Regions from separate parts of the Variovorax paradoxus genome, predicted to be linked through region 2. Evidence: riboswitches for the same ligand, from Rfam matches in the RefSeq annotation. Region 2 holds a riboswitch; the other holds the start of a gene.
What was found. A riboswitch is a leader RNA that binds a small molecule or an ion and turns the genes downstream of it on or off. The one in region 2 is predicted to bind glycine.
Positions count from the first base shown of each region.

Region 1: another riboswitch for glycine. It lies ahead of gcvT (glycine cleavage system aminomethyltransferase GcvT); the one in region 2 lies ahead of QHG62_RS21915 (D-amino acid dehydrogenase).

Region 1 covers NZ_CP123990.1:5,578,092-5,593,217, forward strand. Annotated here, with positions in the region: gene QHG62_RS26625 (hydantoinase B/oxoprolinase family protein) at 117-3,761, opposite strand; gene QHG62_RS26630 (MFS transporter) at 3,805-5,097, opposite strand; gene QHG62_RS26635 (putative hydro-lyase) at 5,140-5,955, opposite strand; gene QHG62_RS26640 (LysR family transcriptional regulator) at 6,047-6,952, opposite strand; gene denD (D-erythronate dehydrogenase) at 7,055-8,071, shown strand; gene QHG62_RS26650 (TRAP transporter substrate-binding protein) at 8,144-9,115, shown strand; gene QHG62_RS26655 (TRAP transporter small permease) at 9,202-9,696, shown strand; gene QHG62_RS26660 (TRAP transporter large permease) at 9,693-10,970, shown strand; gene QHG62_RS26665 (hypothetical protein) at 11,119-11,682, shown strand; glycine riboswitch at 11,705-11,795, shown strand; glycine riboswitch at 11,808-11,919, shown strand; gene gcvT (glycine cleavage system aminomethyltransferase GcvT) at 11,965-13,140, shown strand; gene gcvH (glycine cleavage system protein GcvH) at 13,191-13,562, shown strand; gene gcvP (aminomethyl-transferring glycine dehydrogenase) at 13,613-15,126, shown strand, end outside.
Region 2 covers NZ_CP123990.1:4,544,828-4,559,953, reverse strand. Annotated here, with positions in the region: gene rfbC (dTDP-4-dehydrorhamnose 3,5-epimerase) at 1-188, opposite strand, end outside; gene rfbA (glucose-1-phosphate thymidylyltransferase RfbA) at 185-1,078, opposite strand; gene rfbD (dTDP-4-dehydrorhamnose reductase) at 1,106-1,996, opposite strand; gene rfbB (dTDP-glucose 4,6-dehydratase) at 1,993-3,066, opposite strand; glycine riboswitch at 3,183-3,273, shown strand; glycine riboswitch at 3,306-3,411, shown strand; gene QHG62_RS21915 (D-amino acid dehydrogenase) at 3,503-4,804, shown strand; gene QHG62_RS21910 (FIST signal transduction protein) at 4,823-6,103, opposite strand; gene QHG62_RS21905 (PhaM family polyhydroxyalkanoate granule multifunctional regulatory protein) at 6,149-6,838, opposite strand; gene QHG62_RS21900 (PLP-dependent aminotransferase family protein) at 6,936-8,351, opposite strand; gene QHG62_RS21895 (LysE family translocator) at 8,455-9,054, shown strand; gene QHG62_RS21890 (DMT family transporter) at 9,051-10,007, shown strand; gene QHG62_RS21885 (PLP-dependent aminotransferase family protein) at 10,046-11,248, shown strand; gene QHG62_RS21880 (DJ-1/PfpI family protein) at 11,282-11,908, shown strand; gene QHG62_RS21875 (LysE family translocator) at 11,930-12,604, shown strand; gene QHG62_RS21870 (glutathione S-transferase family protein) at 12,610-13,251, shown strand; gene QHG62_RS21865 (PhzF family phenazine biosynthesis protein) at 13,257-14,180, shown strand; gene QHG62_RS21860 (VOC family protein) at 14,194-14,886, shown strand; gene QHG62_RS21855 (LysE family translocator) at 14,892-15,126, shown strand, end outside.

The DNA.
Region 1 (15,126 bases), 1.0 Mb from region 2:
CACTGGGCACGCTGCTGGTGTACCGGGAGGAGGCCGCAGGCCGGGGGACATTCGCGGAGAAAGGTACCCCGTCGGCGGGGGCGCGCCCTGAAAAGACCCAAATTTCAGCCGAGGCTCTAGCCCCACCCGCCCCCGCCAGGCGTCTCGACCACGAACACGTCCCCTGGTGCCATCTGCACCTGCCCGATGTGGTCCAGCCGCTCGACAGTGCCATCGGCCCGTTCCACGCGGTTGATGCCCACCGCACCCGCTTCGCCACCCGCTCCGCCGAACGCTCCGTAGAGCCGGCCATTGCTGAGGATCGATGCCGTCATGGGCGCCAGGAAGCGCACGCGCCGCACGCCGCCGTCGCCGCCGCGCCAGCGCCCTGCCCCGCCTGAACCGGCGCGCAGGCGGTAGCTGTCGAGCCGCACCGGGTAGCGGAACTCCAGCACCTCGGGGTCGGTGAGCCGCGAATTGGTCATGTGGGTCTGCACCACGCTCGTGCCGTCGAAACCGGGGCCGGCGCCAGAGCCGCCCGATATGGTTTCGTAATACTGGTGCTCGCCGTCGCCGAAGGTGAAGTTGTTCATGGTGCACTGGCTTGCCGCCATCACGCCCAGCGCACCGTAGAGCGCGTTGGTTACGCAGCTCGAGGTTTCGACATTGCCTGCCACCACCGCGGCCGGCGGAAGGGGGTTGAGCATGCAACCGTTTGGCACGATCACTTCAATGGGCTTAAGGCAGCCCGCGTTGAGCGGAATGTCGTCGTCCACCAGGGTGCGGAACACATACAACACCGCCGCCATGGTGATCGCGCGCGGCGCGTTGAAGTTGTTCGGCAACTGGGCGCTGGTGCCGGTGAAATCGACGACGGCCGAGCGCTTGATCGCATCGACCGTGACGCGAACGCGAATCTGTGCGCCATTGTCCAGCGGCAGCGTGAACTCGCCGTTCTTCAGCGCGGTGATGACACGGCGCACCGATTCTTCGGCGTTGTCCTGCACATGGCCCATGTAGGCGGCCACGGTCTCGCGGCCGAACTGCGCCACCATGGCCTGCAGCTCTTGCACGCCCTTTTCGTTGGCAGCAATCTGTGCGCGCAAGTCGGCGAGGTTCTGCTCGATGTTGCGCGACGGATGAGGCCCGCTTCCCAGCAGCGCGCGAAGCTCGGCCTCGCGCAGGCGGCCGCCTTCCACCAGCTTGAAGTTGTCGATCAGCACGCCTTCGTCGCCGATGGTGGCCGAGAACGGCGGCATCGAGCCGGGCGTGATGCCGCCCACGTCGGCATGGTGGCCGCGCGAGGCGACGTAGAACGAAGGCCGCGCATCACCCTCCTCCAGATACACGGGCGTGACCACTGTGATGTCGGGCAGGTGCGTGCCGCCGTGGTACGGGTCGTTCAGCACGAAGACGTCGCCGGGCTTCATGCCGGGGTTGCCGTCGATCACGGTCTTGATCGATTCGCTCATCGAGCCCAGGTGCACCGGCATGTGCGGCGCATTGGCGATCAAGTTGCCCTGCACGTCGAACAGCGCGCAAGAAAAGTCGAGCCGCTCCTTGATGTTGACCGAGTAGGCCGTGTTCTGCAGCCGCAGGCCCATCTGCTCGGCAATGTTCATGAAGAGGTTGTTGAACACTTCGAGCATCACCGGGTCGGCGCTGGTGCCCATGGCTTGGGTGGCCACGCGTGGCCGCACGCGGTGCAACTCGATGCCGGCCGAGGTGGCGCGCGCCTGCCAGCCGGGCTCGATCACCGTGGTGGCGTTGCGGCCCGCGAGGATGGCGGGGCCGTCGATGGACGCACCGGGTTGAAGCGCGGCCTCGTCGAACAGCGCCGCATCGCGCCAGCCAGCGGCTTTTTCGTCGGCCTCGCAGTACATGCGCACGGCCGCCAGCGGCTCGGGTGCGTATGAAGCTGCATCCGCCTGGGCCGCCGGCGGTGCGCCGCGTTCGCTGGCGCCTACGGCTTCTACCGTCACCGCCTCGATCACCAGCGCGCGTTCTGCCATCAGGAAGGCAAAGCGCCTGCGATAGCCGGCTTCAAACTCGCCGCGCATCGCGGCAATGGCTTCGTCCGCCGAACCCGCCATGGGCAGGGCGCAGGCCAGTGCGGTGTCGGTGCCTTCATAGCGAAGCTGCACGCGGTGCACCTCGGCAATGGCGGCATCTGCCACGCCTTGCTCGCGCAGTTCGCCTTTCGCCTGGTTGGCAAGGGCATCGGCCGCCTCGCGTGCCGCCGCCAGGCCTTGCGCATCGAGCCGGCGTTCGAGCGCCAGCTCGCGCATCGCCAACTGGTCCGCCAGCCCCATGCCGAAAGCCGAGAGAACGCCCGCCAGCGGATGCAGGTAGACGCTGCGCATGGCCAGCGCGTCGGCCACCAGGCAGGCGTGCTGGCCGCCCGCGCCGCCGAAGCACTGCAGCGTGTACTGCGTGACGTCGTAGCCGCGCGCAACCGAAATGCGCTTGATGGCATTGGCCATGCTGGCCACGGCGATGCGCAATGCGCCGCTCGCCACTTCTTCGGCATTCACGGCACGGCCGGTGGCTTCCGATATACGACGCGCCATGGCGTCGAACCCACTCCGTGCCGCTGCAAGATCGAGCGGCTCGTCGGCATTCGGGCCGAACACGTGCGGAAAATGCGTGGGCTGGATCTTGCCGAGCAGCACGTTCGCGTCGGTGGTGGTGAGCGGCCCACCGCGCCGGTAGCTTGCCGGCCCGGGGTTGGCGCCGGCTGATTCAGGGCCCACGCGCAGCCGCGCGCCGTCGAAGGCAATGACCGAACCGCCGCCCGCCGCCACCGTGTGAATGCTCATCATCGGCGCGCGCATGCGCACGCCGGCCACCTGGGTTTCGAACGAACGCTCGAACTCGCCGGCATAGTGCGACACGTCGGTGGAGGTGCCGCCCATGTCGAAGCCGATGACCCGCGCATGGCCCGCATCGAGCGCGGTGCGCACCATGCCGACGATGCCGCCCGCCGGGCCCGAAAGAATCGCGTCCTTGCCCTGGAAGCGATCGGCCTGCGTAAGCCCGCCCGAGCTCTGCATGAAGAACAGCGGCACGCCCGGCATCTGCCGAGACACCTGCTCCACATAGCGCCGCAGGATCGGGCTCAGGTAGGCATCGACCACCGTGGTGTCGCCGCGCGGCACCAGCTTCATGAGCGGGCTGGTCTTGTGCGACACCGACACCTGCGCAAAGCCGATTGCCCTTGCGATGCGCTCGGCCGCGAGTTCGTGCGCGGTGTAGCGCCAGCCGTGCATGAAGACGATGGCACATGCGCGCAGGCCGGCATCGAATGCATCTTGCAGCGCCGAACGCAGCGCGCCTTCGTCGAGCGGCTGCACGACGCCGCCTTGCGCATCCATGCGCTCGCTGGCCTCGATCACTCGCACGTACAGCAGCTCGGGCAGTACGATGCGGCGGTCGAACAGGCGGGGCCGCGCCTGCGTGGCGATGCGCAGCGCATCGCGAAAGCCTTGCGTGGTGACCAGCACCGTCGGCTCGCCCTTGCGCTCCAGCAGCGCATTGGTGGCGACCGTGGTGCCCATCTTCACGCATTCGACGCGCTCGGGGGTCACGGGTTCGCCGGGCTTCAGCTTCAGCAGGCGGCGAATGCCTTCGACGGCGGCGTCCTTGTACTGCTCGGGGTTTTCGGACAGCAGCTTGAGCGTGTGCAGGCCGCCCTCGGGGTCGCGGCCGACCAGGTCGGTGAATGTACCGCCGCGGTCGATCCAGAACTGCCAGCGGGACGGGAGAAGGGAATGCGTGGTCATGAGAAGAAAGGGAGGAGTCTTCGCGAAGAAAAGGAGGTTCGGATCAGTTCTGGCGCAGATCGCGCCCGCGGGTCTCTGGCAGGCACAGCGCCACCACGACAACCATGGCGTAGGCCACCGCCGCGCACACGCCGATGGCCGTGCCCAGCGGAAGATGCATACGGTCGCTCAGCACGCCGACCAAGGCCGGAAAAGTGGCACCGATGCCGCGCCCGAAGTTGTAGCAAAAACCCTGCCCGGAGCCGCGCAGCTCATTGGGAAAAAGCTCCGACAGAAAAGCACCCGCGCCGCTGAAAATGCCCGACATGAAAAAGCCGAGCGGAAAGCCGAGCAGCAGCATCAGGCCGTCGGTGATCGGCAGCAGCGTGTAGGCATAGACCAGCGATCCCGCGCCAATGGCAAACAGGATGAACGCGCGGCGGCGGCCGAGCCGGTCTGACAAGTAGGCGCCGCACAAGTAGCCCACAAAAGCGCCGACGATGAACATGAACTGGTAGCCGCCCGAACCCAGCACCGTGAGATGCCGCTCGTTCTTCAGGAAGGTGGGCAGCCAGACGCCGATGGCGTAGTAGCCCCCCTGCATGCCCGTGAACAACAGGCTCGCGAGCACGGTGGTGCGCAGCATGCCCGGCTTGAAGATCGCGAGGAAGTTGCCGCTGCGCTCGCCGCGTTCGACGGCCGCGCGGCTTTGGACATAGATCTCCGGGTCGCGAATCGAACGGCGAATGAAAACAATCAGCACTGCCGGCAACAGCCCGAGCATGAACATCACGCGCCACGAATACTCCGGCGGCAAGAACGAGAACAGCGCCATCGACACCAGCACCGCCGCGCCCCACCCCACGGCCCAGCTGCTCTGCACCAGCCCCACCGCCTTGCCCCGATAGGCCGGCCGGATCATTTCGGCAATGAGCACCGAGCCCACGGCCCATTCGCCGCCGAAGCCCAGGCCTTGCAGCGTGCGCGCAATCAGCAGCTGCTCCGGCGTTTGCGCCAGGCCGCAGGCAAAGGTGAAGATCGCGAACACCAGGATGGTGAGCTGCAGGATGCGCACCCGCCCATACTTGTCGGCCAGGATGCCGGCGCCCCAGCCACCGATGGCGGAAGCCACCAGCGTGGCGGTACCGATCAGGCCCACTTCGGTCTTGCTCATGCCCCACAGCGACAGCAGGATGGGCGTGACCAGCGGCAGCGTGTAGTAGTCGAACGCATCGACCGCATAGCCGCTGAACGACGCGGTGAGCGTGCGTTTCTCGTTCAGGTTGAGCGTGCGCAGCCAGCTGCCTTCGGCGTGTGCGCCGTCGCCCGCCTGCGTGGCGTCGAGGGTGGTCTTCATGGTTTGTCTCCAGGTATGAAATCTTGGGGAAAGAACGGCGGCCTAGAACGCAGCCAGGCGGTGGTGCAGCAGGTCGGTCACCAGCATCGAGCCCGGCGCGTGGGTAATGGCAAACGGCAGCTTGGCGGCAGCCAATGCGGCCTGGGGCGTCACGCCGCAAGCCCAGAACACGGGGAGCTCGTCGGCCATGACCTCGACCGCGTCGCCGTAGTCGGGATCGGCAATCGCCCGGACACCGATCAGCGCCGGATCGCCGATGTGCACCGGCGCACCGTGCACCGCCGGAAAGCGCGAGGTGATCTGCACCGCGCGAATGGCATCGGCCGCGCGCAGCGGGCGCATCGACACCACCATCGGTCCATGGAACGGGCCCGCCGGCGCAGTGGCGACCGACGTGCGGTACATCGCCACGTTGCGGCCCTGCTCCACATGGCGCAGCACAATGCCCTCGGCCATCAGCGCATGCTCGAAAGTGAACGAGCAGCCGATGATGAAGCTCACCATGTCGTCGCTCCACAGGGCACGCACGTCGGTGGGTTCGTCGACCAGCACGCCGTCCCGCCACACGCGGTAGCGCGGCAGGTCGGTACGGATGTCGATGTCCTCGCCGAGCGCGGGCAACGCCGGGTCGCCGGCTTCGGACACGCCGAGCAGCGGGCACGGCTTCGGGTTGACCTGGCAAAAACGCAGGAAGTCGGCGGCATGCGCTTTCGGCAGGATCACGAGGTTGCCCTGCACATGGGCACTGGCCAGCCCGCTGGTGTGGGCGGCCAGCGTGCCGCTGCGGCAGGCCTGGCGCACAGCCAGCGCGCTGCTCGCAGCGCCGGGTTGTTCTACGAAGGATTGGCGGTTCGACATTTGGCGTTTTCGATGCCCGATGCATCGCTGTGGTGTGATTCGACGGATTGTGGGAATCCGCGCTCACGAACGCCAACGCAAAGTTTCCCGCTCAGCTCATCGATTTTTTCGATGACCCTTGGCGGTGCGAGGCATGCACCACCGCGGAGCCGAGCGCGGCCTCGGGCAGCGGAGAAGAGGGGTCGTCCCGGTAGCTCGCGTAGATGGGCAGCGGCTCCAGCGTGTCGTCGCACGGCAGCACGCGCAGCGGCAGTCGCCGCGCCAGCGGCTCGACCACCGCGCGCGGCAGCGTGGCCACACCAAAGCCGGCCTCCACCAGCTGCGCCATCGCCGAGATCGACGAGATTGCGTGCACCCGCGGCGGCGGACTGCCGGCTTCGCGGAACAGTTCGAGCAGCGCCACGTGCGGCTGCGAGCCGCGCTGAAAGGTCAAGAGGTCGAGCGAGAGCAGGTCCGGCAGGCGGTAGCGCCGCTTCAGGTGCAGCTCGCGGTGCCCGACGAAGCACATGGGCATGGGCGGCACGGCGCGGGTGCGCACGCCGTCGCCGGCGGCGGGCAGTGCGGCAAACACCAGGTCCTGCTTGCCGCGCTGAAGCTGGTCAACCAGCACCGGCGTGGTTTCGACGGTGAGTTCCAGTTCGAAGTCCGGATGCGTCGCCTGCATGTGCTTGAGCCAGCCGGTGAGCCAGCTGTGCACCACCGACTCGATGGCGCCCACGCGCAGCACGGCCTCGCGCACGGCGCCCGAGCCCATCTCGGCCTTGATGTGCATCTGCATTTCAAGCAGCTTCTGCGCGAAGGCATGAAAGCGCTGCCCCGCCACCGTGAGGCGGAACTGCTTGTCGCGCCGGTCGAGCAGCAGAACGCCAAGCTCACGCTCGAGTGCCGCAATGCGGCTGGAAAGCGCCGATTGCGTAAGGTGCAGCTTCTCGGCCGCACGTGTGACGCTCTTGAGCGCCACGGCCCAGTGAAAGGCTTCAACGAATCGCAGGTTCATCGTTTTCCGGTCGGCCGGTTCCTTGATTGCGCGAGCCGCGAGTGTCGCCTGAGCGAGGCGTTCCGCTGCGATATGCTCGTTGCGAAAGGAGACAAGACAACCATGCAGATCGTCATTACCGGCGGTACCGGCTTCGTTGGCGCACGCCTTGCCCGCACGCTGCTGAAGCAGGGCCGGCTATCGCTTGCGGGTGCCCCGGTGCGCGACATTTCGCGCATCACCCTGGTCGACCGCGTCGCACCGCCACCCGACCTTGCGGCCGACCCGCGCATCGTGGCCGCCCTTGGCGACCTGAACGAGCAACTGGCTTCACCCGACGCGGCGCTCTGGCGAGAAGCCGACGCCATCTTTCACCTGGCCGCCGCGGTCAGCGGCGAATGCGAGGCCGATTTCGACCTGGGCATGCGCAGCAACTTCGCCGCCACGCACGCCCTGCTCGACAAGGCGCGCGCTGTGGGCACTCGCCCTCTGGTGGTGTTTGCCAGCTCGCTCGCGGTGTTCGGCGATTCGCCCGAACAACCGCTGCCGCCGGTGATCGAAGACCACACGCTGCCTACGCCGCAGACCAGCTACGGCGTCCAGAAATTCATCGGCGAGCAGCTGGTGGCCGACTACACGCGCAAGGGCTTCATCCGCGGGCGCAGCGTGCGCCTGATGACGGTGAGTGTGCGCCCCGGCAAGCCCAACGGCGCAGCGTCGGGTTTTTTCAGCGGCATGATCCGCGAGCCGCTCGCGGGCATTCGCGCCGCCTGCCCGGTGCCCGACGAAACACCCGTGGCCATCGCATCGCCCGCCCGCACGGTCGAAGGCATCATCCGTGCTGCCGAGGCAAGCGATTCCGATTGGGGTCCGCGCACGGCGCTGAACCTGCCCTCGCTTTCCACCACGGTGGGCGAAATGGCCGCCGCGCTCGAACGCGTGGCCGGCAAGGCGGCCACCGCCCTGCTCGACCGCACGCCCGACCCGGCCATCCAGCGCATCGTGAAAACCTGGCCCGGACGCATCGAAACCGCCCGCGCCAAAGGGCTGGGACTTTCGGCGGATGCAGACTTCGAAGTAGTTATTCGTGATTACGTCCGTGAAAATCCCGACGCGGTGAAGCTCCCTGTTACGGCATAGTCGGCGGCTGCCCGCGAAGTTTGCTTTTTCCGCTTTATTTCTTCGCGCCTTCTTTTCTCTGGAGACAACACAATGAAATTGACCCGACTGGCCGCCGGCCTGGTTCTGGGCATGGGCATGGCCTGCGCCGCCTTCGCGCAGACCACCATGAAGATCAGCATTTCGACCGCGCAGAACTCGCACCAGGGTGTTGCGATCGACGTCTTTGCCAAGGAAGTCGAAAAGCGCACCGGCGGCCGCTACAAGGTCCAGACCTTCTACAACGGCTCATTGGGCGGCGAACGCGAGTCGATCGAAGCGGTGCAGCTCGGTACGCAGGAGCTGGCTTTCTCCTCGACCGGGCCGGTGCCCAATTTTGTGCCGGAGACAAAGATCCTCGACGTGCCGTTCCTGTTCCGCGACAAGGCCCATGCGCGCGCCGTGCTCGACGGCCCGATCGGCCAGGACCTGCTCACCAAATTCGACGCCAAGGGTTTCAAGGCGCTGGCCTGGGCGGAGAACGGCTTCCGCCACATGACCAACAGCAAGCGCGACGTGAAGGCGCCGGAAGACTTGAAGGGCCTGAAGATGCGCACCATGGAAAACCCGGTGCACATTGCGGCCTACAAGACCTTCGGCATTGTCACCACGCCCATGGCCTTCCCCGAAGTGTTTACCGCCCTGCAGCAAGGCACGGTCGATGGGCAGGAAAATCCGCTGTCGGTGATCATCTCGGCCAAGTTCGACCAGGTGCAAAAGCACCTTTCGCTCACCGGCCACGTCTACTCGCCGTGCATTTTCCTGATGAACAAGGCAGCGTTCGACAAGCTCAGCGCGGCCGACAAGCAGGCCTTCCTCGAGGCTGCCAAAGAAGGCACCAAGGCCAACCGCGCACGCGTGGACGAAGACGATGCCAAGGGCGTGGCCGACCTGCGCGCCAAAGGCATGACGGTGATCGACAACATCGACAAGACCAAGTTCGTCACCGCCCTGGGGCCGGTGAATGCACAGTTCGAAAAGGACTTCGGCAAGGCCAACCTCGACAAGATCCGCGAGTTCAAGTGAATTCGATGATGCTATCTCTTCGATAGCATCGGTGCCCGCTCAGTTCGATCTGGCGGGCTTTTTTGTTTTCAACATCACGACTGCAGATGAAAGAAAAATTTCTCGGCATCGAGCGCTGGACGACCGGCTTCTCGATGATCGCCGCCTGCGTGATGCTGGTCATCGCCTCCGGCTTGGGCGTGTTCCAGATCATCACGCGCTTCGTGCTCGAGCAGCCCGCCGAATGGAGCGAGATCCTGATCCGCATGAGCCTGATCTGGATGGTGTTCCTTGGCATTCCCATGGCTTTTCGCCAAGGGGCGATGGTGAGCGTGGACGTGCTCTACCGCTGGAGCCCGCCGCGCGTCAAACGCGTGCTCGACGCCGTGGTGAGTCTTGCGGCACTGGCGCTGATGCTGGTCATTCTGTGGTGGGGCTGGGACTACGCCATGCGGGGCCGCGTGCAATCGATGGCCGGGCTCGAAAGCATTTCGATGATGTGGTCGTACCTGGCGCTGCCGGTCGGTTCCGTTTTTTGCCTGTTCGGCATCGTTGGTAATTTTCTCGATCCCAAGCGGCTCGAACTGGAGACCGCGCAATGACCCCCGTGATGGTTGCAACGATGGTGCTGTGTTTTGCACTGTCGGTTTCAGTGGCGGTGTCCATCGGGCTCGCATCGATCCTGGGTATCCAGGTGGCCAACGTGAACATGCTCATCTCCGTAAAGGAGATGTTCAATTCGATCAACAAGTTTCCGCTGGCGGCCATTCCCTTCTTCATCCTGGCTGGCAACCTGATGGAAACCGGCGGCATCTCGCGCCGGCTGGTCGAATTTGCCAAGAGCATTGTGGGCGGTGTGCAGGGCGGCCTGCCGATGACCTGCGTGCTCACCTGCATGATCTTCGCGGCGGTGTCGGGCTCTTCGGTGGCCACCACCTTTGCCATCGGCGCCATCCTGATTCCGGCGCTCATCAAGCACGGCTACCCCACCGCGTACGCGGCGGCGCTTCAGGCCACCAGCGCCGAGCTGGGCGTGATCATTCCGCCTTCCATTCCGATGATTCTGTACGGCGTGAGCGCCGAGGTGTCCATCGGCGAGCTGTTCATTGCGGGCTTCGGCCCCGGCATTCTCATCAGCCTGGCGCTGATGCTGTTCGTCTGGGTGTATTGCAAGTGGAAGGGCTGGGGCAAGAACGACGGCGACGGCCGCATGTCCTTCGGCAAGGCGACCTGGCAGGCCGGCTGGGCACTGCTGATGCCAGTGATCATCCTGGGCGGCATCTACGGCGGCATCTTTACCCCCACCGAGGCTTCGGCGGTGGCGGTGTTCTATGCGCTGGTGGTCGGCATGGTGATCTACCGGGAGATCAAGCTCAAGGACCTGTACCTCATCCTGCGCAAGTCGGTGCTGTCGTCGGCGGTGATCATGTTCATCATCGCCAACGCGGGCCTGTTCGCCTTCCTGATCACGCGCGCGGGCGTGCCCGACGCCATCGGCCATTGGCTGCAGGAGGTGCTGAAGTCGCCGGCCATGTTCCTTTTGGGCGTGAACGCGGCGCTGTTCATCATCGGCATGTTCATCGAGACCAGTGCGGCCATCATCGTGCTCGCGCCCATCCTGGCGCCGGTGGCGGTGCACTTCGGCATCGACCCGGTTCATTTCGGGCTCATCATGGTGGTGAACCTCGCGCTCGGCATGATCACCCCGCCCTTCGGCGTGAACCTGTTCGCGGCGTGCACGGTAGCGCGCATATCGCTCGACCGGATCGTGAAGTACCTCATTCCCTTCGTGCTGGTGATCCTGGCCTGCCTGATGGTGATTACCTACGTGCCGTGGATATCGCTCGCGCTGCGCGACCTGGTGTACGCCAAGTAGCAGGCGACGCAAAAACCAGAGAGAAAAAGGGCAGCCTTCGCGGGCTGCCTTTTTTTATGCGGCAAATGCCCCTGTAAGGCAAACGTTTCACAAAGATGTCACCAGCCGCAACGATGCTGCAGCCTTCGATTCCGAAAGCTGTGGCGCCATGTTTCCCACCAAGACCGACAAGGCACGCGACGAGCTGCAAGGCGGGCAACGCACGCTCAGCCAGCGCGAGCGCGCGTTGCTGCTGATGGCCGACGGCCGGCGTTCGCTGACCGACTTCAGCCCACTGTTCGCGAGCCGCGACGAAGCCGAACAGACGCTGCGGGCGCTCATGAACCGCGGGTACCTGCACGACGCACAGGCCGCCGAGCCCAAAGCCGCCCCACCCGTTTCGGCGAGCCCGACACACCCGCCGATTCCGGCTCCTGCGGCGGAGCCCATTCGCGTGGCGACCTCGACCGACAATTTCGACGGCAAGCGCTCCCTCGCCACCACACGCATGTTCCTGTTCGACATCTGCGAGCGCATGTTCGTGCGGCGCGACCCCAAGTTCGCGGTGCAGATACGCGATGCGCTGCGCGAAGCCCGCGACCGCGACGCCATGCTGACGATTGCCGCGCTGATGCTCAACGAAGTCGAGAAAACCGCAGGCGCCGAGCGGGCCGAATCGCTGCGCGAGCGTATCGAAAGGTTGCTGCCGCCCGCTTCGGAAACCGTGCACTGAGGCCTTCCGCGATCCACTACACTTCGAAGGGTCAGGAGAGAGCTTCGCCACGCGAGGCCGCCGAAGGCGCAGGGGTTCCCCGAACGCTCAGGCAAAAGGACTGACAAGGCGCTGGCGCATGCCGGCGTTTCCTTGCTGGAGAGAGGCCCCTGCATCTTGCCGATGCGGCGGCCCACCGAAGGAGCAAACCCCGATCGTGGGGCGAATCTCTCAGGTAAAGCGGACAGCAGGGGTGGCCCATGGCTCGCGCCATGGAATTCGACTGCCCCTTTGGAGTGCCCCGTGGCCGCTTCCGCTTCATCATCCGACGCCCCATTGCTCAAGACGCCCCTGCACGACCTGCATGTGGAACTGGGCGCCCGCATGGTGCCTTTTGCCGGCTATTCCATGCCGGTGCAGTACCCCGCCGGCCTGATGGCCGAGCACAAGCACACGCGCGACGCGGCCGGCCTGTTCGACATTTCCCACATGGGCCAGCTGCGCCTGGTGGGGCCAGACGCCGCTGCCGCATTCGAAACCCTGATGCCGGTCGACGTAATCGACCTCGCCCCCGGCAAGCAGCGCTATGGGCTGCTGCTGAACGACGAAGGCGGCATCCTCGACGACCTGATGTTCTTCAACGAGGGGCACGGCTCGATCTTCGTGATCGTGAACGGCGCCTGCAAGGTGGCCGACCTCGCGCATATCCAGCAGAAGATCGGCGCACGCTGCGACGTGCAGCCTATGCCCGACCATGCACTGCTCGCGCTGCAAGGCCCGCAGGCCGCCACGGTGCTGGCCCGCTTGTCGCCCGGCATCGAGCGCTTTGTGTTCATGACCGGCGGCGCGGTGAAGATCGGCGGCATTCCGGCCTTTGCCACGCGCAGCGGCTACACGGGCGAAGACGGCTTCGAGATTTCGGTCGCCGGCAAGGATGCCGACGCCCTCGCCCGCCTGCTGCTGGCGCAGCCCGAGGTCAAGCCCATCGGCCTGGGCGCGCGCAATTCGCTACGGCTCGAAGCCGGGCTCTGCCTGTACGGCAACGACATCGAGACCACCACCACGCCCGTCGAGGCCTCGCTCAACTGGGCGATCCAGAAGGTGCGCCGCACGGGCGGCGCGCGCGAAGGCGGCTTTCCGGGTGCGGCCAAGGTGCTGGCGCAACTGGCCGCCGCTACGGCCGGCGCCGCGGGCCGCACCGACCACGACACCCTGAAGCGCAAGCGCGTCGGCCTTGTGGCGCTGGAACGCGTTCCGGTACGCGACGGCACGCTCCTGCAATCTTTCGAAGGCCGGGACATCGGCATTGTGACCAGCGGCCTGCTCGGCCCGACGGCCGATCGCCCGGTTGCCATGGGCTACGTGGCCACCGCGTTTTCAGAGCCTGGCACGCGCGTGCAGGCCATCGTGCGCGGCAAGCCGGTGCCGATGGAAGTCTCGACCCTGCCCTTTGTGCCGGCCCGCTATTACCGCGGCTAGGCTCTGCGCTGCCTGAATCAGATCATTTTTTCCACGAGGAGTTTTTCACCATGAGCATCAAGTACACCAAGGACCACGAATGGGTCTCGGCCGAAGGCGACGCTGCTACAGTCGGCATTACCGTTCACGCACAGGATGCGCTGGGCGACGTGGTCTTTGTCGATCTGCCCGAAGTGGGCAAGACCTTTGCGCAAGGTGAAGTGGCCGGTGTCGTCGAATCGGTCAAGGCCGCGGCCGATGTGTTCATGCCCGTGTCGGGCGAGATCACCGAAGTGAACGAAGCGCTCCGCGCCGATCCCTCGCTCGCCAACACCGACCCGCTGGCCGCTGGCTGGTTCTTCAAGGTCAAGCTCAGCGAACCGTCGCAACTCGACGCGCTGCTCGACGCCGCCAGCTACGACAAGTTCGCCGCCGAATCCTGATCCGCCGGGTTCTTCAGCCGCCCTTCCTCATTCCCCGAGCCTTTACCGCCATGCCGATTCCCGCCCAGCCTTCCCTGCAACAACTAGAGAACGCCGAAGAATTTCTCGCCCGCCACATCGGCATCGATGCGGAAGACGAGGCGCGCATGCTGCCGGTGATCGGCTCGGAAACGCGGGCGGAGCTCATCGACGGCATCGTGCCCGCGGCCATTCGACGCGCCAGGCCGATGCGGCTGCCCGCGCCGGTGACCGAGGCGGACGCGCTGGCCGAACTGAAGGCCATTGCGGCGAAGAACAAGGTGTTCAAGAGCTTCATCGGCCAGGGCTACTACGGCACGCACACGCCGGGCGTCATCTTGCGCAACGTGCTCGAGAACCCCGCCTGGTACACCGCCTACACGCCCTACCAGGCCGAGATTTCGCAGGGCCGCATGGAAGCGCTGCTCAACTTCCAGACCATGGTGTGCGACCTGACGGGCATGGCCATTGCCAACGCCTCGATGCTCGACGAAGCCACGGCCGCCGCCGAGGCGATGACGCTCGCCAAGCGCAGCGTGAAGAGCAAGAGCAACGTGTTCCTGGTGTCGGGCGACTGCCACCCGCAGACCATCGAGGTCATCAAGACGCGCGCCGCGCCGCTGGGCATCGAGGTGAAAGTGAGCACCGTGTCGGAGACGCTGCCGCACCTGATGGCGAGCTGCGAATTCTTCGGCGTGCTCGCGCAGTACCCCGCCACCACCGGCCACGTGCATGACCTGCGCCCGCTCGCGGGCCATGCGCACCAGTGCGACGCCGCCTTCTGCGTGGCCGCCGACCTGCTCGCGCTCACCCTGCTCGCGCCGCCGGGCGAATGGGACGCGGACATCGTCTGCGGCACCACGCAGCGCTTCGGCATGCCGCTGTGCAACGGCGGCCCGCACGCCGCCTACCTGGCCTGCCGCGACGAGTTCAAGCGCTCGCTGCCGGGCCGTCTCGTCGGCGTGAGCGTCGACACGCACGGCCAACCCGCCTACCGCCTCGCGCTGCAAACGCGCGAGCAGCACATTCGCCGTGAGAAGGCCACTTCGAACATCTGCACCGCGCAGGTGCTGCCGGCCGTTGTGGCCAGCATGTACGCCGTGTACCACGGGCCCGATGGCCTGACGCGCATTGCGCAGCGCGTGGCGGCGCTCACCGCCATCCTTGCGCAGGGTCTGGCGCAAATGGGCCGCGAACCCGTCAACGGCACCGCCTTCGATTCGCTCACCATCCGCACGGGCGAGGACACGCCGAAGATCATCGAGCGCGCCACCGCGGCCGGCGTCAACTTGCGCCAGCGGCTGCAGCAGCACCTGGGCATTTCGCTCGACGAAACCACGACGCGCGCCGACATCGAAACGCTCTGGGCCCTGTTCGTGCCCGTGGGCACGCCGATGCCGCGTTTCGACGACCTGGCCAACACCGCGCCGCGCCTGCCCGAAGACCTGCGCCGCACCAGCGCCTTTCTGACGCACCCGGTGTTCAACACGCACAAGAGCGAGACGGCGATGCTGCGCTACATCCGCAGCCTCTCGGACAAGGACCT
Region 2 (15,126 bases):
TAGTGCAGCCCTCGAAGGACGCCCTTCGCCGATCGCGAATGGTTATCTTGAGCAAACTCCACGTGCCGGCCTACAGCCTCATCGAAGGCCTTGCTATTGAAGCTCTCCATGAAGAAGCCTCTTGCATCGCCGAACACCTTCGGCTCGATGACGAGGACATCAGGGATCAAGGTCGGCGTGACCTTCATGAGCGTACCTCGTCATTCAGCAAGTGCTTCAGATACCTGCCGTAGCCACTCTTCTCCAGCGGCCCGGCGAGCTTTTGGAGTTGCTCGGTCGTAATGAATCTGTTGCGCCACGCGATCTCCTCCGGGCAGGCAATCTTCAGTCCTTGCCGGTGCTCCAGAGTTGCAATGAACTGCCCCGCCTCCAGCAAGCTCTCGTGCGTGCCGGTATCCAGCCACGCGTACCCGCGCTGCATGATCTGCACGCTCAACTGATCGAGGCCGAGATACGCCTGGTTGACAGCGGTGATTTCCAGCTCGCCGCGCGCGCTGGGCTTCACTGCCTTGGCGATGTCAACGACCTGGTTATCGTAAAAATACAAGCCCGTCACCGCATAGCTGCTCTTCGGCTTCAACGGCTTTTCTTCGATGCTGCTGGCCTTGCCCTTGGCATCGAACGCCACCACGCCGTAGCGCTCGGGGTCTTGCACGTGGTACGCGAATACCGTCGCACCCGACTGCTTCGCGTCGGCATCGGCGAGCAGATGCACGAGGTCATGCCCGTAGAAGATGTTGTCCCCCAGAACCAGCGCGCTGGGGTTGTTACCTACGAACTTGTCCCCGATGATGAACGCCTGCGCAAGTCCATCCGGACTCGGCTGCACCGCGTACTGCAGGTTCATGCCCCACTGGCTGCCATCGCCCAGCAGTTGCTGGAACCGCGGCGTGTCCTGCGGCGTGCTAATGATCAGGATGTCGCGCATGCCACCCAGCATCAACGTGCTGAGCGGGTAATAAATCATCGGCTTGTCATACACCGGTAGCAGCTGTTTGCTTATCGCCAGCGTTGCGGGGTGCAGCCGGGTGCCCGAGCCCCCGGCGAGAATGATGCCTTTGCGTTGCGTTGTGGTCATGCGTTTCTTCTCGTGTGAATTTACTCTTCAGAGCGTCTCGCGCAGCATGCGCGCAACGCCTTCCTGCCAGGGCGGCAGGCGTAGACCAAAAATGGTCTGCAGTTTGGCGGTGTCGAGGCGCGAGTTGTGTGGCCGTTTCGCTGACGTCGGAAACGCGCTGGTCGGCACAGCTTCGACAGCATCGGGCCCAGCCTTGAGCTCGACGCCGGCCTGTTGCGCTATCTCGAGAACGAAGCGCGCATAGCCGCACCAGGTGGTCTCCCCACCGGCCACCGCGTGATACAGGCCCGCCTTGGAAGGGTCCTGGAAGGTGGCGCGAATCGCATGCGCGGTTATGTCCGCGAGCAGCTCGGCACCTGTCGGCGCACCGAACTGATCGTCGATGACGGTCAGCTTGTCGCGCTCCTTGGCAAGCCGCAGCATGGTCTTTGCGAAGTTGCCGCCGCGCGCAGCAAACACCCAGCTGGTGCGAAAGATCAGGTGCTTGGCACAGTGCGCAGCCACCAGTTGCTCACCCTCGAGTTTTGTGCGGCCATACACGCTGAGGGGTCCGGTGGCGTCGTCTTCCTGCCAGGGCTTGCTGCCGCTGCCGTCGAACACGTAGTCGGTCGAGTAATGCACCATGAGCGCGCCGATCTGCCCGGCGGCTTCGGCCACCACGCCGGGCGAGGTGGCGTTGAGCTTGCGCGCAAAGTCGGGCTCGCTCTCGGCCTTGTCGACGGCCGTGTGTGCGGCCGCATTGACGATCACGTCAGGCCGAACCTTGAGCACGGTCTCGGCAAGCTGCTCCGGACGGCTGAAGTCGGCGTTGAAATCGGTGCTGTCGAAATCGAGCGCCACCAGTTCGCCCAACGGCGCAAGGCTGCGCTGCAGCTCCCAGCCGACCTGTCCGCCCTTGCCCAGCAGCAGCAACTTCATGCGGTCGCCTTTGTCGTGTCGTATTGCTTTTCGACCCATTCGCGGTACGCACCGCTTTGCACGTTGCGCACCCATTCGCCATTGGCGAGGTACCACTCGACGGTCTTGCGGATGCCGGTGTCGAAGGTTTCGGCGGGCTTCCAGCCCAGCTCACGCTCCAGCTTGCGTGCGTCGATGGCGTAGCGCCGGTCGTGGCCGGGGCGATCGGTGACGTAGCTGATCTGTTCCTTGTAGGGCTTGCCGTCTGCGCGCGGGCGCAGTTCGTCGAGCAGCGCACACACGGTGTTCACGATCTCGATGTTGGGCTTCTCGTTCCAGCCGCCGACGTTGTATGTCTCGCCCAGCTTGCCGGCCTCGAGCACGCGGCGGATGGCGCTGCAATGGTCCTTCACGTAGAGCCAGTCGCGCACCTGCATGCCATCGCCGTAAACCGGCAGGGGCTTGCCGACCAGCGCGTTGACGATCATCAGGGGGATGAGCTTCTCGGGAAAGTGGAACGGCCCGTAGTTGTTGGAGCAGTTGGTGGTGACCACCGGCAGGCCGTAGGTGTGGTGCCAGGCGCGCACGAGATGGTCGCTCGCGGCCTTGCTGGCCGAGTAAGGGCTGTTGGGCTCGTATTTGTTCTCTTCGGTAAATGCAGGGTCGGTCTTGGAGAGCGAGCCGTAGACCTCGTCGGTCGACACATGCAGAAAGCGGAAGGCATCCTTTTGCTCGGCCGGCAGCGCGCTCCAGTAGCCGCGCACCGATTCGAGCAGGCGAAAGGTACCAAGCACGTTGGTCTGCACGAAGTCTTCGGGGCCGTGAATGGAGCGGTCGACGTGCGACTCCGCGGCAAAGTTCACGACGGCACGTGGCTTGTGCTCGGCCAGAATGCGATCGACCAGGGCGCTGTCGCCGATGTCGCCCTGCACGAAGATGTGGCTCGGGTTGCCCTTGAGCGATGCAAGCGTCTCGAGATTGCCGGCATAGGTCAGCTTGTCGAGGTTGACGACGGGCTCATCGCTCTGCGCGATCCAGTCGAGTACGAAATTGGCGCCAATGAAGCCTGCGCCGCCGGTTACCAGGATCATGAAGTCCCCTGTTGTTGTCGAACGATCGCCCTCTGGCGAATGAACGGGCGATTATCCCATTGGCCCTCCGCCGGGCCGGATCAATGGTTGGCGCGTTCGCAAGCCCCGCCTACAATCAGCCCACTGCAGGAGAGCGGGCAACCCCGGTTGCCCTACCGAAGGCGCAAACTCCCATAAACGCTCAGGTCGGCCCGACGAAGTTCTCGAAATTTCGGCAAGGGGCCTGTACTGCACCAACTGACACGCCGTCTGGAGAGCCATCACCCCGCGTGATGCACCGAAGGAGCAAACCCGTTGCGGGCGCAGCGGGTGAATCTCTCAGGTACCGAGGACAGGGGGAGCGGCAACTTGGACGGCGGTCGTCCGGTTGCTTGCTATTTATTCAATAGCAAACCTCGCCCGCAGTTCAAGCGCTTCAACCTCAAAGGTATTTGAAATGCGCGTGATCGTTCTTGGCGCCGGCTTGCTCGGTGTTACCTCGGCTTACTACCTCCAGCAACTCGGCCACGAAGTGACCGTTGTCGACCGGCAGGCCACCCCCGCCGCCGAGACCAGTTTTGCCAATGGCGGGCAGATCTCCGTCAGCCATGCCGAACCCTGGGCAAATCCGAGCGCACCGCTCAAGGTGCTGCAGTGGCTCGGCAAGGAAGACGCCCCGCTGCTCTTTCGCATTCGCGCGGACATGCGCCAATGGCTCTGGGGCTTGCAGTTCCTGCGCGAATGCACCCCCGGCCGCACGAAGCACAACATCGAGCAGATCGTGCGCCTGGGCACCTACAGCCGCGAAGTGCTGCAGCAATTGCGGCGCGACACCGGCATCGCCTACGACCAGCGCACGCAAGGCATCCTGCACTTCTATACCACGCAGAAAGAGTTCGACAGCGCTCTTGCGCCCGCCGAGCAGATGCGCGCACTCGGCTGCGAACGGCAAGTCATCTCCGCGGATGAGGCAGTGAAGATCGAGCCCGCCCTGGCCCACATCCGTCCGCAATTGGCCGGCGCCACTTACACGGCAGAAGACGAATCCGGCGACGCCAACCTCTTCGCACGCGAAATGGCACGGCTAGCGGCAGCGGCCGGCGTGAAGTTCCTCATGAGCCACACGGTGACCGCGCTGCGCGAAGCGGGCGGCAGCATCGACCACGTGGAAGCCACCGACAGCGAAGGCCGCTTCCAGCGCATTCGGGGCGATGCCTTCGTGCTCGCGATGGGTTCGTTGAGCCCCCTGTATGCCGCACCGCTGGGTATTCGCCTGCCGATCTATCCGGCCAAAGGCTATTCGGTCACGCTGCCTGTAAAAGACGCGACAAAGGCGCACCAGGTTTCGCTGACCGACGATGAATTCAAGCTGGTGTTCTCGCGCTATACATCGGCATCTGGCGACCGCCTGCGCATTGCCGGAACGGCCGAGCTCAACGGCTACGACCGCGACTTGAACCGCGTGCGCTGCGAAGCGATCGTACGGCGCGTTGAACAACTCTTCCCCGGCGCAGGCGACACCACCCAGGCGCAGTTCTGGACCGGCCTGCGCCCCGCGACGCCGAGCAACGTGCCGTTGATCGGCAAAACGAAGCTGCCCAACCTGTACCTGAACACTGGGCACGGCACTCTCGGCTGGACGCATGCATGCGGCTCGGGCAAGTCGGTGGCGCGGATCGTGAGCGGGCTCGCACCCGAAGTCGATTTCGCGTTTGCCGGGATGCCTGCACCGGCAGCGCGCGTGCTCCAGCCGGCCTGATCAGGCCGGGGCGGCGGGTCAGTCGTTGCCGGTAAACACCGTCAAAACACCCGTATACCCATACAGGTGATGCCGCGCAATTTCACCCGCAGCAAAGAACCCCACCAGCGGCACGTCGCCCAGGGCGTGCCGCACGATCTGCAGCTCGGCGCCCGGTGCGCCGAAGTGCGGCCCGCCGCGTCCTGAGCAACTCACGTACACGGCGCCGGCGATGCGGCGCGCCGGGTGCGGCGCTGCTTCGGCCTCCCCGGCCGCCACGGCGCGCGCGGTGGCCAGGGTCTGCTCTTCAGGCTCCAGCTCTTCGCGGATTTCCGCGCAGATGCGCATCAGGTCGGCGCGAGCGGCCTGGGCATTGCGCCGACAGAAGGTCAGGCGCATGCCGGCCTCGGCCACGTCGGCAATGGCGATGCCGCGCCGCGTGGGGTCCAGGCCGATGATGTGGCGCACCAGCACGTCGGCACCGAGGTCGCCGGTGCGGCGAATGCCGTCGCTGCCCGCATCGGCCAGGCCCACCAGGGTGGCGCGCACGGCATCGATGGCTTCTTGCGGGCGCTCCAGCGACACCTGCAGGTCAGCCAGCAGCACGTCGAGCGCGGGCTCACCATCGAGCTTGAGCAGCAGGTTGCCGTCGGCTTCGGTGATCTCGCGCTCGCGCCCCCCGCCGGAGCGCAGCGGCTGGCAGCCTTGCGTGACGCGCGACACCAGCCGCACGCCCTCGCCGAACACCACGCCAGACAAACCTCCCGAGAACACGCCGCCCGCGGCGCCGTGGCCGCGGATGTTTCCGTTGCCGCCGACTGCAAACTGCAAGGCGCCCGCACGGCCCGACGAGAGGCCGCCGAACAGATAGCCGGTGTCGGTGCGGCCCGCCATCTCGCCGATCAGTTCGGTGAGGTCGGGGGTGGCGGGGTCCGCGTGCACGAGCGCCGTATGCGCCTCGAAACCGCTCATTTCGGAGTTGCCCAGCGGCGCAACGCCGGAGAACACGCGGTACTGATCGCTCGGCAGCGCGCAGAGCATCAGGCTCAGGCCGGGCTCGTCGAAGTATTCGGCATTGTTGGCCGACACACCGATGCCGACGGTGCCGGACCAGTCGGTCACCTCCGGAAGCTCGGCGCTCAGGTGGTCGAGGATGTCTTGCGCGTCCGACGCGTAGTGGTCGGTGATGTAGAGCAGCCCGAGCGTCGGCGCCGAGGCGTAGTCGGGCAGCGCCATCTGGGCGCGCAACTGGGCCAGCACAAGGCCGGCCGCCATGCGCCATTGCGGATGGGTGGCGTGACCGGAGGGAAACAAATTCATGATGCGTGCCAACCCGTTCTCTTCAAGATGTGTGTACGTATGACGTCAGCGCCGTCCGGTCGTTCGCTTTCGCGCGGCGGTCGGCGCCTTCTTTTTGGCGGCAGTTGCTGTTGTCGCCTTCCTTGCTGCCGGTTTTGACGCGGCGGGAGCGGCGGCCGGCGCCGGCACCTTGATCTGGGCCGCGTCGTGCAGGGCCGATGTGGCGATCTGCTGGAACTGCTCGGTCAGCGAACCCCACCATTGCATCGGATCGATCACGCCACCGTCGCCGCCCGATGCGGAAGCAGCCGAGGCCGGCTTGCTGCGGGCTTTTTTGGCGGGTGCCGGCGTTTCCTCCTCCGCCTCGACTTGTGGCTCAGGCTCCGCCGGCGGGGCAGCAACCGGCGCAGCCGGAGCCGCCTGCTTGGTGAACGCGCTCGCGATATCTTCCATCCGCACGTTCATGCCGCGCAAGGTCGAAAGTGTCATCTTTTGCACCTCGAGCGCCTGGATGGTCGCCTTGAGCGCATGGCCGTTCTGCTCGAGCCAATATTGCACTGTCTTGAGCTCCTGGATGCGCTTGTCGACCTCTTCCACGCTGAGCGTGGGCGCTACCCAGCTGGCAAGGCTCGGCAAACCGGGCACGGCGCTCGTGGCAGCGCCCGATCCGGCGGCGGCACCGCCTGCGAGATTCTTCAGAAAGTCGAATCCGGGGACAAATTGACTGAAGTCAAAAGGCTGGCTGGCGTTGCTCATGCAGGGGTCTCCGGGTTGGGTTTTCTTGTGATGCCAGCTTACTCCAACGCACCGGCGATTTGGGCCTGAGGCCCTCGCGTTTACCTGCCCGGAGCTGTCACAGCTCCGCACGGACCTTGCTGAACACCTTCCAGAAAGCGGCGTCCTGCGAGGTCGCGAAGTTGATGCGCATCATCGTGCTCGGCGGCCGTCGCGCATGAAAGAGCGAGCCCGGCGCGAGCAGGTAGCCCTGGTCGAGCATGCGCTGGGTGAGCGCGTCGGTGTCCACGCCGGTATCGACCCAGCCGAACAGCCCCGCAGGTTCCGAGGCGAAGGTGCAGCCGTGCGCCATGGCCAGCTTGACCGCACGGCTGCGCGCACCGTCGAGCCGGATGCGTATGCGATCGGCATGCCGGCGCAATTGCCCCTGGTCGATGCACCATGACAGCGCCCGCTCGAACAGCGTGGGCGTGGTCAGCGTGGCCAGCAGCTTGGTTTCGAGCAATCGCTCCTTCAACTCGGGCGATGCGGCCAGAAAGCCGATACGCCAGTTGGGCGCAAGGATCTTTGCGAACCCGCTCACGTAGATGGTGCGCTGCAGCCCGTCGAGCGCGCTGAGCCGCGTGGCGTGCTCGGGCGCGAGATGGCTGTAGGTGTCGTCCTCGACGATGTGGAAGTCGTGCTCGTTGGCCAGCTTCAGCACACGGTGCGCGCTGCCCGGCGTCAGGCTGTAGCCGGTCGGGTTATGCAGCACGCTCACACTCACGAACAGTTTTGGGCTGTGCAGCGCGCAGTACTGCGCCATCACTTCCAGGTCGGGTCCGTCGGCGCGGCGCGGCACCGGCAAGATGCGCATCCCCAGCGCCTCGAGCCGTGCGAATTCGAGCGCCCACCCGGGCTCTTCCACCATGACCGGATCGCCCGCGCGCAGCAGCGTGCGGCTCACGATGTCCAGCGCATGGGTAGCGCCGACGGTCGTCACGATCTGGTCGGGCGCCGCCGGCACGTTGATGCCCACGAGCTTGTTCGACAGGCTGCGCCGCAAGGCGGCATCGCCCGAGGGTTCGCCGTACTGGAGCGAGAGCTCCTGCAGCGCGGCTGTATTGGTCATGCGGCGCACCGCGGTCGGCATGAAGGTCGACGACATCCAGTCCGGCGGAAACACGCCCATGCCCGGCTGCGGCTTGTCGCTTGGCCTGTGGAACATGCTGCGGATGAGCGAACTCGCATCGGCCGGTACACGCGACGCCATCATCTGCGCGACCATGGGCGCCGCATTGGCCGGGCGCCCCTCCGGCGCGGGCGCCGCATCGCGCACATAGAAGCCGCGCTGCCGGCGCGCCTCGACCAGGCCCTGTGCCAGCAGCTGGTCGTAGGCGGCCACCACCGTATAGGGGCTCACGCCCTGCTGGCGCGCGCATTCGCGCACCGAGGGCAGGCGCGCGCCGGGCGGCAGCAGCCGGGTGCGAATGCGCTCTGCCAGCCGGTCGGCCAATTGCCCTGTGAGCGACTGGGTGGAGGTTCGTGTCAGCATCGGCCTTGCGCTTCTGTGTCGAGTGGCAGGCCAATACAGTTTTCAAATATGTTTGATCAACTGTATTGGAACTGTAATGGTCTCAAAGTTTAGAGTGTATGCAATGAACTGGCAAGAATTCACCGCGCTGCTGGTGCTGGCCACGGCGATGAGCTTCTCGCCCGGCCCCAACACCACGCTCTCCACCGCCTTGGCCGCAAACGGCGGCCTGCCGCGCGCCATGCGTTTTGTCGTGGCGGTTCCCGTGGGCTGGACGCTGCTGCTGGTGCTGTGCGCGGCCGGTATCGGCGCGCTGGTGGTGGCAGTGCCGTCGCTGCGCCTGGCCATCAAGGCGCTCGGCGTGGGTTACCTGCTGTGGCTCGCCTACAAGCTGAGCGGCAGCGGAACGCTCGGTCGTGCAGACGGCGCCAATCTCGATATCGGCTTTGGGCAGGGCGTGATGCTGCAGTTCGTCAACATCAAGGCCTGGCTGCTCGCCCTCACGCTGGTCGCCGGCTGGATTGCAGGGCAACCCGACCAGCTCGGCCGCTTCGCCATCGTCGCGCCGGTGATGCTGGTCTACGCCTTCATCAGCAACTTCACTTATGCACTGGTCGGCGCGCTGCTGCGCGAATGGCTCTCCAAGGGCAAGCGCCTGCTGTGGTTCAACCGCGCGATGGGGCTGGTGCTGGTGCTCACGGCCTGGTGGATGCTGAGCGTATGACCGGCCGGCTCACGATCAAGGACGAAACCCTGGGCATGTGGCTGGGCGTGATCGGCGTGGCGCTTTTCGCCGTCACCCTGCCGATGACGCGGCTGGCCACCGGCACGCAAGACGCGCCGCAGCTTTCGCCGTGGTTCGTCACGCTGGGCCGCGCCGCATTGGCCGGTGTTCTCTCGACCATCTTCCTGCTCGCCACGCGATCGCCCCGGCCCGCGCCGCACCAGTGGAAGCCGCTCGGCATGGCGGTGCTCGGCAATGTGATCGGCTATCCGCTGCTGCTGGGCTATGCCTTGCGCGTGGTCACGGCCAGCCATGCGGCCGTGGTCACCGCGCTGCTGCCGCTGGTGACCGCCGCGGTCGCAGCCCTGGTGCTGCACCAGCGCGCACGGCTCGGCTTCTGGCTCTGTGCCGTTGCAGGCAGCGTGCTGGTGGTGCTGTTCTCCGTGTTGCGAGCGAGCCAGAGCGGACACGGATTCGGTTTCGAATGGGCCGATCTGCTGCTGGTCGGCGCGGTCATCGCGGCTTCGTTCGGCTACATCTACGGCGCGCAGGTCACGCCGTCGCTCGGCGCGGAGCGCGTGATCTGCTGGGTGTGCGTGATGGCGCTGCCTGTCACGTTGCCGGCCACGTTGCTCCTGTGGCCGCAGGAACCCATCGCCACCACCGCTTGGGCGGGCTTCGTCTATGTCGGCGTGTTCTCGATGTGGATCGGCTTCTTCGCCTGGTACCGCGGGCTTGCAATGGGCGGCGCACTGCGTGTGAGCCAGACCCAGCTGCTGCAGCCTTTTCTGTCGATACTTGCCTCCATTCCGTTGCTGGGCGAGCCGCTCGATGTCGTGACCCTCGGTTTTGCCGCCGCAGTGGTCTGCACCGTGGTGCTCGGCAAGCGCCTTTCGCAATCGCAGGCCGCTCCTGCCGTTTCGCCGCGTTCAGCGCGCGCCGAACAATCCTGAAAATTCGCCCCTCACCTCACCCGCCTGAAAGAAGAATCATGAACTGGAAACTCGCCGCCCGCGCCGCCAAGATGAACCCGTCGGTGCTGCGCGAAATCCTCAAGGTCACCGAGCGCCCCGGCATCATCAGCCTGGCCGGCGGCCTGCCCTCGCCCAAGACCTTCCCTATCCAGGCCTTTGCCGACGCCTGCGCCGAGCTGCTGCACAAGGACGGCCAGGCAGCCCTGCAATACGCCGCGAGCGAAGGCTATGCGCCGCTGCGCCAGGCCGTGGCCGACATGCTGCCGTGGAACGTCGACCCTGCGCAGGTGCTCATCACCACCGGTTCGCAGCAGGGCCTGGATCTTGTCGCCAAGGTGCTGCTCGACCCGGGCAGCAAGGTGCTGGTCGAAACGCCCACCTACCTTGGCGCGCTGCAGGCCTTCGGTCCGATGGAGCCTGAGCCCGTGAGCGTGGCAAGCGACGACGACGGCGTGATCGTCGAAGACCTGGTGGCCAAGGCAAAGGATGCGCGCTTCATCTACCTGCTGCCCAATTTCCAGAACCCCACCGGCCGCACCATGACCGAAGAGCGCCGCGCGGCGGTCTCGGCCGCGGCTGCCGCTGCGGGCCTGCCGATCGTCGAGGACAACCCCTACGGCGAACTGTGGTTCGACGAAGCGCCGCCGCTGCCGCTGACCGCGCGCAACCCCGAAGGCTGCATCTACCTGGGCTCGTTCTCGAAGGTGCTGGCACCCGGCTTGCGCCTGGGCTTTCTGGTCGCGCCAAAGGCCGTCTATCCCAAGCTGCTGCAGGCCAAGCAGGCGGTCGACCTGCACACGCCCATCTTCACGCAACGCATGGTTTCGGCGGTGATGAAAGACAACTTCCTCGACAGCCACGTGCCCACCATCCGCGCGCTCTACAAGCGCCAGCGCGACGCGATGATCGCCGCGCTCACGCGCGAGATGGCCGGCCTGGACGTGAAGTTCAACGCACCCAAGGGCGGCATGTTCCTGTGGGCGCGCATGCCCGAGGGCATCGACACCGTGGCGCTGCTGCCCAAGGCGGTGGAGCGCAACGTTGCCTTCGTTCCGGGCGCGCCGTTCTACGCGGGCCAGGGCGATCCGCGCACGCTGCGCCTGTCGTTCGTCACGGCCAGCGTCGAAGAGATCGACGTCGCCATCGCTGCGCTGGCAGCGGCACTGCGCGAAGAACTGGCGCTGCTGGCCGAACGCAAGCTCGCGCCCGAACCCGTCTGAGCCGCCATACACGCCATACACAGAGGCACCACCATGCACATTGCCATACTGACCTTCGACGGCTTCAACGAACTCGATTCGCTGGTGGCGCTCGGGGTGCTCAACCGCATCAAGAAGCCGGGCTGGCGCGTGACGCTGTCCGCGCCCAGCGCCACGGTCACCTCGATGAACGGCGTGACCGTGCATGCGAGCTCCACGCTCGAAGCCGCCACCGAGGCCGAGGCGGTGCTCGTCGGCAGCGGCATCCGCACGCGAGAGATCGCGGCCGATCCCGCCATCATGAGCGTGCTGCGCCGCCTCGACGCCAAGCGGCAGCTGATCGGCGCGCAATGCTCGGGCACCCTGCTGCTCGCCAAGCTGGGCCTGCTGGGTGCGGTGCCCGCATGCACCGACCTCACGACCAAGCCGTGGGTGCAGGAGGCCGGCGTCGAGGTGCTCAACCAGCCTTTCTTCGCGAGCGGCAATGTGGCCACCGCCGGCGGATGCCTGTCGGCGCCCTACCTCGCGGCATGGCTCATCGCGCGCAGCGAAGGCGTCGAGGCTGCGAAGAGTGCGTTGCACTATGTCGCGCCGGTGGGCGAGAAGGACGACTACGTGGCACGGGCCATGCGCAACATCGAGCCGTACCTCCCGCAGGTTGCGGCAACCGCGACAGCCTGAAGACGCATTGCCGTTCACACCATGATCAGCTTCGCCACGCTCGCGCTATTCCTCCTCGCCGTTCTCGCGCTGTTCCTGTCGCCCGGGCCGAACATGGCCTTCGTGCTCTCGCACGGCGTGGCGCACGGGCCGCGCGGCGGGTTTGCGGCGGCGCTCGGCATTTCGTCGGCCGACCTGGTGCACACGCTTTTTGCCGCCACCGGCGTCACCGCGCTGGTGGCGGCATGGCCTCCTTCCTTCGACCTGCTGCGCTATGCAGGCGCGCTGTACCTGCTGTGGCTGGCAATGCAATCGCTGCGCAGCAGCAACGGCGGATTGCCCGGCGGCACACGCGCGCAGCCCTCCGCCTTCGGACGCATCGTGCGCATGGCCTTTTTCAACAACCTGGTCAATCCGAAGGCACTGCTGTTCTTCATGGTGTTCCTGCCGCAATTCGTCGACCCGGCGCGCGGCAGCGTGCCCTTGCAACTGGTGCAGCTCGGCGTCATGCTCTCGGCTGCCGCGCTCGCATTCAACACGCTGCTCGGCGCATGCAGCGGGCAAGTAGGCCGCTGGCTGCAGCGCCGCCCGGGGGCTGAAAGATTCCAGCGCGGCCTGCTGGCGCTGGTGATGGTCGGCCTGGCAATTCGCCTGCTGCTGCTCGACCGTCCTTCCATGCCTTCTGCCCTGTCCGCCACACCTGCTCAAGGAAGCTGAACACCATGCTCAACATCTGGGGCCGCATCAGTTCGATCAACGTGCGCAAAGTCGTCTGGTGCGCGCAAGAACTCGGGCTCGACTTTCAACGCACCGAAGCCGGCGGCCGTTTCGGCGTGGTGCAAACGCCCGAATACCTGGCTCTCAACCCGAACGCGATGGTGCCCACCATCGACGACGGCGAAGGCAGCGAGCGCGTCACGCTCTGGGAATCGAACGTGATCGTGCGCTACCTGTGCGCCAAGCATTCGCACGGCAAGTTCTACCCAAGTGAACTGGCGGCGCGCTTCGACGCCGAACGCTGGATGGACTGGCAGCAGACCACGCTCAACCGCGCCAGCCGCGACGCCTTCGTGCAATGGGTGCGTACAGTGCCGGCCGAGCGCGAACCCGCGCTCATCGCAGCGTCGGTGCGCGCGAGCGAAGCCCTGTTCGCGATGCTCGACGCGCACCTTGCACGCCAGCCCTTCATGGCGGGCGACCGCTTCACCATGGCCGACATTCCCATCGGCTGCGAAGCGCACCGCTGGTTCGGCCTGCCGCCGGCCGAATACCAGCGCCCCAGCTGGCCGAACCTCGAACGCTGGTACGGCGAACTCCTCTCCCGTCCGGGCACGCGCGGCGTGCTCGATCTCCCGCTCGAATGACACCCATGAAACCCCGCCCGTTCAAACAAGTCGACGTCTTCACCGCAACGCCCTACCTCGGCAATCCGCTTGCCGTGGTGCTCGACGGCTCCGGTCTGGACGACGCCGCCATGCAGCGCTTCGCGCAGTGGACCAACCTGTCGGAAACCACCTTCCTGCTGCCGCCGACCGAGCCCACGGCCGACTACCGCGTGCGCATCTTCACGCCGGGCGGCGAGCTGCCTTTCGCGGGCCACCCGACCATCGGCAGCTGCCATGCCTGGCTGCAGGCCGGCGGCAAGCCCAAGGCGGCGGGCCGCGTCGTGCAGCAGTGCGCGGCGGGCTTGGTGCCGCTGCGCCTGGAAGGCGAGCGCCTGGCTTTCTCGGCTCCGCCGCTCAAGCGCAGTGCGCCCAGCCCCACGCTGTTGGCCAAGGTGGCCGGCGCGCTGGGCTTGAAGGCGCAGCAGATCGTCGCGGCCCAGGTGCTGGACAACGGCCCGGTCTGGTTCGGCCTGCTGCTCAGTGATGCGGACACCGTGCTGCGGCTCGTGCCCGACCATCGAATGCTCAAGGAACTGGGTGTCAAGGCCGGCGTGGCGGGTGTGCCCGGGGCAGAGGGTTCGTCGATGCTCATCGGCCGTTCGAACCGTGAGGCGCGCGCCTTCGGCGGCAAGGCTCAGGCCGCGGAAGGCGGCGGGCAGAAGATCGACCTGGAGGTGCGCGCGTTCGCAGCGCCCATCGGCGTCGAGGAAGATCCCGTCACCGGCAGCCTCAACGCCGGCCTTGCCGAATGGCTGATTGCCGACGGCCACATGCCCGCGCGCTATGTGGCTGCGCAGGGCCAGTGCCTTGGCCGCGCCGGGCGCGTGTACATCGAGCGCGACAGCGACGGCATGGTGTGGGTCGGCGGCGACGCCGTGACCTGCATCGACGGCCAGGTCACGTTGTAGGGGGCAAGGCACCATGGCCGCACAACTCGACCACCTGGTGATCGCCGCCGCCTCGCTGGCCGAAGGCGTGGCGTGGTGCGAAGCCACCCTGGGCGTGACGCCGGGCCCCGGCGGCGCGCACCCGCTGATGGGCACGCACAACCGGCTGCTGAACATCGCGAGCGACGCCTTCCCGCAGGCGTACCTGGAAATCATTGCCATCGAACCCGGCAAGAGGCCTTCGCGCCCCGGCACGCGCCGCTGGTTCGACCTTGACGATGCGGTGCTGCAGGCAGGCTTGGTGCGGCGCGGGCCGCGGCTGGTTCACTTCGTTGCGCGGGTGCCCAATGCGCAGGCGACGCTGCAGGCGCTGGCGCACGACGAGCGCGCCCACATCGATCGCGGCCACCTGCTCGAAGCCTCGCGCGACACGCCCGCCGGCCGGCTCGAGTGGCAGATCACGGTGCGCGACGACGGCCAGCGGCTCTTCTACGGCGCGCTGCCCACGCTGATCCAATGGGGCCCGGTGCATCCGACCGATGCCATGCCGGCCTCCGGCCTTGCACTGCAATCGCTGCAGGCCACGCACCCGCGCGCGGCCGACCTGGCCGCGGCGCTGTCCACCATCGGCATGGCCGACATGGCCGTGCAGCCCGGTGCTCCCAATCTCGTGGCCGTGCTCGACACGCCGCGCGGCCCCGTCACGCTTCAATCCGAAGGACTCTGACCGTCATGCTGACCCTGACCGAAATCGCCTGGTTCGCGCTCGCCGCCGTATTGCTCGCGCTCACGCCCGGGCCGAACATGATCTATTGCGTGTCGCGCACGCTCATCCAGGGTCGCCGCGCGGGGCTCATCTCGCTCGGCGGCGTGCTGACGGCCTTTCTGGTGCACCTGTTTGCCGCCGCACTCGGGCTCACCGCACTGCTGCTGGCCGTGCCGCTCGCGTTCGACGCCATTCGCCTTG